One region of the Marinagarivorans cellulosilyticus genome, then DNA from elsewhere that is predicted to be linked to it. Evidence: predicted binding sites of a transcription regulator. Region 1 holds the regulator's gene; each other region holds the start of a gene.
What was found. Region 1 encodes FNR, which switches genes on or off when oxygen is low (the NO sensors DNR and NnrR bind a similar motif). Its sites were predicted from a motif close to TTGATNNNNATCAA; they were not measured.
Positions count from the first base shown of each region.

Region 1 (2,199 bases):
ATTACAGCAATGCGACCGTTTCATAGCCATAGGTACCAGCGGTCAAGTACAACCTGCGGCCAGCTTTGTCGAAATGGCAAAAAGTTGTAACGCTCAAACCGTCTCGCTGAATTACGCCCCCGCAAATGGCGACTTTGAACAACACATTCAAGGCTTGGCCTCTCAAATAGTACCGGACTATTTCGGACAACTGCTCTCACACGCCGTGTCGCAAAAAAGCCATAAACAGCATCTAATGTAGCAATTAGTTAATCACGCCTTTTGTCTATGCGCCAAGCCTTGTAAAATGCCCGCAAATGAGTCATTGATTCAACCTAGAGATCGCAGTTTAGAGTCAAAAAGCCCCGCATTACCGGGATGCGCATGGCGTGTAGTAAAGTGTGTAGTCACCTTATTGGTGATGAATTATTTTTATCGCGTCAGGTGCACCCAGTGAATGCGGAGACTTTGCTGGTTTAACTGCGGTTTCCAGGTTCAACCTCAAGCGGACAAAGAGACAGCGATGAAAGCACACTGCAACACCGGATCACAAGTCAATTGCGGAGAATGCCGCTTAGGGGATCTTTGCCTACCCATTAGCCTTCTGCGTAATGATATCAACCAACTGGACCAAATCGTTCAGCGCGGCCGCCCACTGCAAAAATCAGACAAACTCTACTTTGCCGGTGACGCTTTTAGGGCTGTTTTTGCGGTGCGTTCTGGCTCGTTCAAAACTGTGGCCGTCTCCACAGATGGAGAAGAGCAAGTCACGGGGTTTTATTTACCCGGTGAAATCCTCGGCATGGATGGCATTGCCACCAACAACCACACCAATACCGCCATCGCTTTAGAGACGAGCTCGGTCTGCGAAATACCATTTAACCAACTAGAAGATCTCAGCGTTAAAATTCCAAACTTACAACGTCGCTTCTTTCAAATCATGGGCAAAGAAATTGCCAGTGATCAAGAGCTTATTAGCCTTCTTAGCAAAAACAGTGCAGACGAAAAAATGGCTTTTTTGCTGCTTAGTATCTCGCAGCGCAACAGTCAACGTGGGCTATCAGCTACGGAATTTTATTTGCCTATGGCGCGGTCTGACATTGGCAATTACCTAGGCTTAACCATAGAAACCGTAAGTCGTGTGCTTGGGCGCTTCCACAAGAGCGGTTTAATTGCTCTCGATAAAAAGCATGTTGTTATCCTTGATATCGATGAGCTTAAAAGGAAAGTTAGCGGCGGCAAAAACACCCCATAGGCCGAGTTTCAGCTCGCCCTCAATGTTATATAGTTAGAGCCACATTACAGATAGCGCGACCACAAAACATCAACGCCTTCCGTGGGTGGCGAGCACGAACTTGTACATGAGCCACCATCAAAATCTGGCACCTCATTGGGCCGGTAAGTTGATGGTAGGTTTTCCAAATCAATTACTGTCTTACCCGCCAAGTCATTAGTTCCAGAGCCACTGCCATTAGCTGCAGCAGAAATATAACCGTGCACAATAGTATCGCCACCCGTATCTAGGTTATTTCCGGCCAATACGGTGCCGAATAATTCATTTGAAGCGGCCAACGTAATATCGCCACCTTGATAAACCCCGCCAGCAAACGGGTTGTTCCCCCCCGCCATAACAACGATATTGGCCAAGGGTAGATAATTCATTACCGCCAAATCTTGATCACAAAGCTGCTCAGGGTAAAGATCTGCAAAGTCTGCAGTTGGGGAAAGTGGATAAGCGAGGGTGCACACAGCGTTGTAACCGACAAAGTTGGGGGCATAGGTTTTCATCGCGCCCGCAGTAGTAATATTGCCGGTAGCTGCAAAAGTGTTGTAATACTCGCCGTTAGACAACACTAGATTGCCTTCAAACCATACAATACCCGGCGCTATATTTTTCCCTCCAATGGTCCATGTTTTACTGGCATTGTCATAACTAAAACAGCTGTTAGCATCGGTATAGCCTTGGCATATTGTTTTTGTCCGCGCCACAGGTGATGTACATTGCCCCATACCATTGATGGCATCGCATAGATAATCTCGATGGTCGCGTAATCCGTCATAGGGGTAACTGCCCAAAAAATATGTTCCGTCAGCAATGCTGTTAACATTTTTTACCGTTACGCGTATAGCACCGCTGACATACTCGAAAGCATAATTGGCGTCAGCTTTAACCATCCAAGCATCAATTTGCGGTTTTGTTCTGCTAAAGGGTTCCAGCTC
Region 1 is NZ_AP023086.1:3,594,569-3,596,767, reverse strand. Features, by position in the region: gene MARGE09_RS14500 (NAD-dependent deacylase) at 1-241, shown strand, start outside; gene fnr (fumarate/nitrate reduction transcriptional regulator Fnr) at 503-1,234, shown strand; gene MARGE09_RS14490 (hypothetical protein) at 1,279-2,199, opposite strand, start outside.

Region 2 (2,199 bases), 560 kb from region 1:
TGCAATAGCAAGGTCGGTATTGGGGTTGAAAATAACGGGGATGTCGGCCAGATCAAAACTTCTGTGTTCATAGGTAGACATCACGCAAACTTGAGTGCCGGGTGTACTCAAGCGGCGGTCGGCAATGCGTGTCCATAAAATTGGGTGCATTTCTGCCATGTTAGAGCCCCATAGTACAAAGGCATCGGCATGCTCGAAATCGTCATAACACCCCATCGGTTCATCAATGCCAAAGGTGCGCATAAACCCAGCCACTGCACTAGCCATGCAGTGGCGTGCGTTGGGCTCGATATTGTTCGAGCGAAAGCCCGCCTTCATCAGTTTTACGCCGGCGTAACCTTCCCATACGGTCCATTGGCCGGACCCGAACATGCCAACCCCGTCCGGGCCTTTTTTATTGAGTGCGTGCTTAAATTTTTCGGCCATTACGCTAAAGGCTGTGCCCCAGCTGACTTCGGTGAAGTCGCCGTTTTTATCGTATTTACCATCGCGCATGCGCAACAAAGGGGTTGTGAGCCTGTCTTTGCCGTACATTACTTTTGACAGGAAATAACCTTTCACACAATTTAAACCACGATTTACTGGCGATTTAATATCGCCATGGGTCGCTACGACTTGCCCAGCCTTAGTGGCCACATTAACGCTACAGCCTGTGCCGCAAAAACGGCAGGGCGCTTTGGACCATGTCAAGCGTGTGTCGTCCAGTGCGGTAATCATGTTGCTGGCATCGGACGGTAAAATAACACCCGCTGCCGCGCAGGCGGTTGCAGTGGCTTGCTGTCGGACAAATTCTCGGCGGGATATGCTCATGATGCGTGCTCGTAAAGGGGTTGATTAAGTTCAGAGGCCGGTTCGCTGTGGTGATAAACCATGGTGGCAGAAACAACGCCTTTAATAGCTTTTAAAGCATCAATCATATTTTGCGTGTCGTGCAATGATGGGGCCTCTAAAACAACAATCATTTTCCCTTGCCCTTCGTCGCTTGCACTAATTGAGGCGTGTTCTTGCTTTTCAATACTGTCGTAAACGGAGGACCATGCGAGGCTGTTAACCTGAACAATAATGCTGCTGATGTGTAATATCATGCCAGGCTCCTTAGTGACCAAAAAATATCTGAGATAACCAAATGGCCAAGCCATAGGCGCCAACAATGGTGGTAGCCAGTAGAGGAAATAAGAAAACACAAATAAAGACGATCATTTTGAGTTCGTCTTTTTTACTTGTCGTATTGTTGGGCATTGCCTACCTCTCTTAAAAGTCTGGACAGTCGCGTGTGTTTCGCGATGAAGGGCGGTGCTAAAACACCGATGCAAGGATAAATAACGTGATAGCCAACTATCATAGATCATCGCTAGCCTGCGCTTACGATAGAAACTTGATGCAGATCAATAGCGGTGTGGTTATATCGGAAGGTGCGAAAAAATGATGGGGGAGGGGGTAGCAATATACGGGAAGTATTTTGCTGTTTAATAGGCGGTGATGCTTTCTTTACGCGTTGTTAAATGTGGTTAAGTTTTGGTAGCGAGCAGTAACCTCTTGGGGCGCCTTTAAAAATGCACTTTTTCCGCGATGGCGGCTACAGGTTTTTGCCTCGATAACTGCTCCTTCGTTATTCTAATCAGCCAGTTCGCGCGGCGGTGCAATGTCTAATAATGCGCTTCGTGCACTGGTGCGTCGCTCTACGTTCTGAGTCCATTCAGTCGCCTAGGTGGTGCTTGACTTCCACGAACGGCAATGTCACTAACTTAGCGGCGACCGACAATTTTTCTGGACTCGCTCAAGCCGTCTACGACTTCGTGCTCCAGCAATTTGATCACCTTGTCATCCCTGCAAGAGCCGGCGCGTGAGGGTCCTGAGAAATCACCGCCTACCGCTTAACTTGCCTTAAGTTAATGGCATTGCCACGAACGGAGAAAATGCAGAAAGTAGCTAGGAACAACTGTCCCAGCTCTCACACAAAAAATACTATTTTTTAGATGCCTATTGATTGTTATTCTGTCACAACGATTGGTGAGTCTTGCCGGTGCCTTTTTGTTTTATAGCAATTCGTTTAAGGCGCCGGTTCCGGTTTCCGGTTCGCCAAAGCTATCGATATCTAGGCCCATGGCGTGTGCTAAAGATACCAATAGATGCCCGTGTGGCTTAGATTCAAAATCAATATAACGGCCAGTATTAAAGTGCCACTTGCCTCCAGCAAGC
Region 2 is NZ_AP023086.1:4,149,842-4,152,040, reverse strand. Features, by position in the region: gene napA (nitrate reductase catalytic subunit NapA) at 1-810, opposite strand, end outside; gene MARGE09_RS16970 (chaperone NapD) at 807-1,085, opposite strand; gene MARGE09_RS16965 (periplasmic nitrate reductase, NapE protein) at 1,096-1,239, opposite strand; gene MARGE09_RS21575 (hypothetical protein) at 1,716-1,847, shown strand; gene MARGE09_RS16960 (DUF1552 domain-containing protein) at 2,037-2,199, opposite strand, start outside.
Region 2: the regulator FNR is predicted to act here: its motif matches at 1,376-1,389, upstream of MARGE09_RS16965 (periplasmic nitrate reductase, NapE protein).

Region 3 (2,199 bases), 1.7 Mb from region 1:
GTGGTTGGTGCTCAAAGGTATTTAGCCCGTGCATATCGCCCATAAATAATTGCAGTGGCGCAGCTATAGCAATAACAATGAGCGCATGCTTTAGGGTGTTTTTTGGGGTGGATTTTGTGTCACCTTTTAATAGCCGGTAGGCACTTAAGCCTGCTATTAAAAAGCTGGCTGTCAGTAAAGAGGCTAAGAGCATATGGCCAAAGCGATATGGGAAAGACGGGTTAAAAATAATAGCCCACCAGCTGGTTGGGAAGGCTATACCGTCGCGTAGCTCGAACCCTGCGGGGGTGTGCATCCACGAGTTTAGCGCTAAAATCCAAAATGCCGATAGCATGGTACCTAGCGCAACGATAGCTGTGGCAAGGGTGTGCAGCCACGGTGGTACGCGGCTTTGGCCGAAAAGCATAATGCCTAAAAAAGTCGCCTCAAGAAAAAACGCCGTTAAGACTTCGTACCCTAACAGCGGCCCTGCAATATTGCCGACCTTTTCCATAAACCCCGGCCAGTTAGTACCAAATTGAAACGACATGGTAATGCCGCTGACTACGCCTAGCGCAAAGGTTAAGGCAAATATTTTTACCCAAAAGCGATAAGCGCGCTGCCATACTGGGTGTGGCGTGACGTGCTGGCGGATTTTGAAATACAGTAAGTACCAGCATAGCGCGATGGTGATGGTGGGAAATAAAATATGGAAACTAATATTGGCCGCAAATTGAATGCGCGATAACATTAGTACGTCTAACATGCCTAACTCCCTAAGCCGCTACCGGCCTATGTTTTGTAGGTGGTTTATTTGCTTTTTAACTTACTCTTTAATTCCAAAACTTTTGTTACACCAGAGCCTAGTTTCATTAACGATTTAAGGCTTTCTGGTTTCATGCTGCCTAAAGCGGTGGCCCAGTTGGTGAGCAGCTCTAGCAGGTCGTGGATTTCTTGTTGGCGTTTTATGCGGTAATTGCTTTCGCCTTCGTGCGCCAGTAATTGCGAACGCAAAAGCGATAGCGTTGGGTCTATTTCGCGTTTGCGGCGTTCTTCAAAAATAGTTTGTCCCATATCCCAAATACTGCCGCTGGCGGTGAAGTATTCTTTGCGGTCGCCTGGCTTGTGGCTTAATTGAATCAAGCGCCACGATTGCAGCTCCTTTAGCCCCATGCTTACATTGCCACGGCTAATGCTTAGAGCTTCGGCGATATGGTCGGCATTGAGTGGCTCTTCGGTGATCACAAGAAGCGCGCAAATTTGGCCTACTGTACGGTTAAAGCCCCAGCGGCTGCCCATTTCACCGCAGTGCATAATAAAGGTTTGGCTGTCGTGTGGCAGTTTCATGCTTGCGCTACCTGTACTGGGATTGTGGTTATACTGAATTTTCAGAAATTACTGAAAATTCTAAACCTTATTTGATATTCGTCAAGGCTTTTTGTATAAATAGGGGCGGCTTAGGCGGGTGGTTTTTCGGTTAGCTTTAGCTGGTTGGCAACTTGGGGGAGCAGCGCATATTTGGAAATGGGTTTGGTTAAAAAGTTGTTGGCGCCGACTTGGTATGCTTTGTTGAGATCTTCGTCGGTGAGGTTGGCTGATAGAAAGATAATGGGTAGCTGAGTCACTGGGTATTGCGCGCGCAGCCTTTGGCATAGCTCGTAGCCGTTCATGCCGGGCATCATTACGTCCATTATAACCATATCGGCGTGGCGGCCTTGGGCAAAGTAGTCTAACGCGGCTTGCCCGTTTATAGCTTCTTCTACCTTGTAGTGATGAAGCTGCAATATGCCGGTTAAAACAATACGGTTGATGGTGTCGTCATCAACAATCAGAATAATTTTGCTTTGCGGGTTGCTGTGCAAGCAAGGTAGGGACTTTGGTGGCGGGCTGTTTTGCTGTGCCTGTGCGCTGGGTTGGGCTGTGGCGATTTTATGTTTTGTGGTGCCTGCAGTGTTTGGCTGCACAGCGGGTGGTTGTTGTGGCGTGGCGCGCTGGCTCTGGGTGTTCGCTAAAGGAAGCGTAAATGAAAAGATTGATCCTTTGTTCACCGTTGAAGTGACATGAATACGACCGCCTTGTAGTTCGATAAGCTGTTTAGCGATGGCTAAACCTAGGCCTGTGCCAGAGTAGCTTTGGTTATCGCCGTGTTCTACTTGGTGAAAAACCTCAAAGATATGGCCTAGCTGGTCTTCGGCTATACCAATACCGCTATCGCGAATA
Region 3 is NZ_AP023086.1:1,901,718-1,903,916, forward strand. Features, by position in the region: gene MARGE09_RS07565 (cytochrome ubiquinol oxidase subunit I) at 1-745, opposite strand, end outside; gene MARGE09_RS07570 (GbsR/MarR family transcriptional regulator) at 790-1,326, opposite strand; gene MARGE09_RS07575 (hybrid sensor histidine kinase/response regulator) at 1,437-2,199, opposite strand, start outside.
Region 3: the regulator FNR is predicted to act here: its motif matches at 1,398-1,411, upstream of MARGE09_RS07570 (GbsR/MarR family transcriptional regulator).

Region 4 (2,199 bases), 1.8 Mb from region 1:
GTAATAACCCAGCTTTGCTTGGCAGTGGCTCGAATATTCAAGGTAACGTTATTGATACCGCACCTAAGGCGATGCATTCGGCGGTATTGGGCTGGCAGGTCACGCCTGAATTACATGGCTCGTTAGATGTGTCTTTAATGGATGATTATTTTCTGGACCCAGAAAATTCGTCGAGCTACGAAGGACATAGCGTCTCTAATTTACGCGCTAGTTGGAGCTTAAGCCGTGGATTAACCGCAAAGGCATCACTATTGAATATGTTTGATCAGCGCTATGCCGACCGAGCCGATATCGCGTTTGGTGAGCAGCGTTATTTTCCTGGTCAGTCGCGGCACGCTATGTTGTCGTTAATATGGCGGGGCTAGCGTTTTTAGCGCATAAATGTATGTAGGGCGTCTCTAAACCTGTAGTACAGCGCTACGCCGTGACATAGCACGGCGTAGCGTTGGTTAGCTTATTTCAATACGCGTTGCGGCTGTTTCATTGCTTTTCGGCGCTTTAGGGACATCAATTAAAAGTACGCCATGCTCAAATTGAGCCACAATATCTGCTTGGTGAATGTGTGGGTTTAATTCGAAGCTGCGTACATATTTGCCGTAATGGCGCTCTTGCCGAATAACACGCCCGTGTTCTTCTTCGGTTTTTTCTTCACTGCTCTGTGCCTCTACGGTTAGTACGCCTCGCTCTAGGCTTATATGAATATCTTCTTTCTTTAGGCCTGGAAGCTCTAAGCTAATTTCGTAGGTGTTGTCTTTTTCACGTAGGTCGACTTTAGGGGAGATAGTCCCGTAACGGCCGCCGGGTTCGCGCAGCGGGAGCCACGTGTGATCGAGAAGGTTGTGAAGTTCATGCAATTGCTGTCTAGGGAAAATGTTCATCGTTATTCTCCTATCGGGTTAACAAATGTAATGCGCTACTACATACCTGTAGTATGGCTCTATTGTGAGGAATTCAATTGTTTTGCATCAAAAATTTAATTTTTTAGATAAACGGTTTAGCTTTGAGTTAAGGCTTTTAATTACGCAATGCCTGCGAGCGCTTTACCGCCATCTACGGCAATGATTTGACCGGTAATATAATGCCCTTTTTGCAGTAAAAAGAGTGCGGTTTCGACAATAGCTTGTGTTCCCCCTATACGCCCTAGTGGGATTTTCTGCAGTGCGTCGCGCTCGTTGCTGGGGGGCGTTTCGGAGGGCCAAAGGGCGGCGCCAGGGGCAATGCCGTTGACCCGTACATCAGGTGCTAGTTCTATGGCTAGGCTTTTGGTAAGCATGGCATTGGCGGCTTTGGCCATGCAGTAAAGGGTGTGTTGGCGCTTAGGGGTTTCGGCGTAAATGTCGGCAATATTTAAAATGCAGCCGCCTTGCTCTTTTAAGGGCGCAGCGCAGCTTTGGCTTAGAAAAAAAGGCGCTAGCGCATTGGTGTTGAATAAATCTTGCGACTGTTTAACGGTGGCGCTGCCTATAGGCGTGGGGTAAAAGCTGGAGGCGTTATTAACTAAAATATCCAGCCGTGAAAAATGCTGTAATGCACTTTGCGTAATAGTGTTAGCGGCCGCTGCATCGTTGAGGTCGGCTTGCACCGTAACTGCGGAACCGGCGCGAATAGCGTTCAGCTTGTTTGCCAAGGGCTCGGCGCTGGTACGAAAATAATGCAATACCACGTTATAGCCTTGCGTGTGCAGCGCAAGTGCAAGCGCTTTGCCAATGCGCTGGGCGCTGCCGGTAATTATGGCGGTTGGGGCGGAGGGATTTATTGCTGAATCCATGAGTGGCCTTATATCGGTAAGTTTCTTTGGTAGTAACTATTCAGTCATGCTCAAATAGGTCGCCCAACTGATCATTTTCTGGGCCGCTCAAGCCATCCTTGGTCGCTATGCAAGCGTTCCAGACGCTTGAATGCCCAGAAAACAATCACTTCGCCTTTGGGGTGGCCATCATTTCGCACTCACCTGAATAGTTACCTTTGGTATTGCTCTTTAAACACTTTAATGCATTGAATGCGTGCTGCTGTCATGGCTTCGCCAATAGCTGGCCCTTGTAAGCCTTGTTTCATAAAAGTTGCTGCGTTTACGCCTTGGCAGCTAGCAAGCGCTTCTTTTAAATATTGCGCTTGTGGGTAAGGGCGTTCTTCAAAGCCTGTTCGGCCTTGGGCGTCTGCTTGGCAGCATTGTAAAAACTGTTCGAAAAAATCGGTGCG
Region 4 is NZ_AP023086.1:1,807,554-1,809,752, forward strand. Features, by position in the region: gene MARGE09_RS07160 (TonB-dependent receptor) at 1-365, shown strand, start outside; gene MARGE09_RS07165 (Hsp20/alpha crystallin family protein) at 450-878, opposite strand; gene MARGE09_RS07170 (pteridine reductase) at 1,019-1,768, opposite strand; gene MARGE09_RS07175 (multifunctional CCA addition/repair protein) at 1,960-2,199, opposite strand, start outside.
Region 4: the regulator FNR is predicted to act here: its motif matches at 956-969, upstream of MARGE09_RS07165 (Hsp20/alpha crystallin family protein).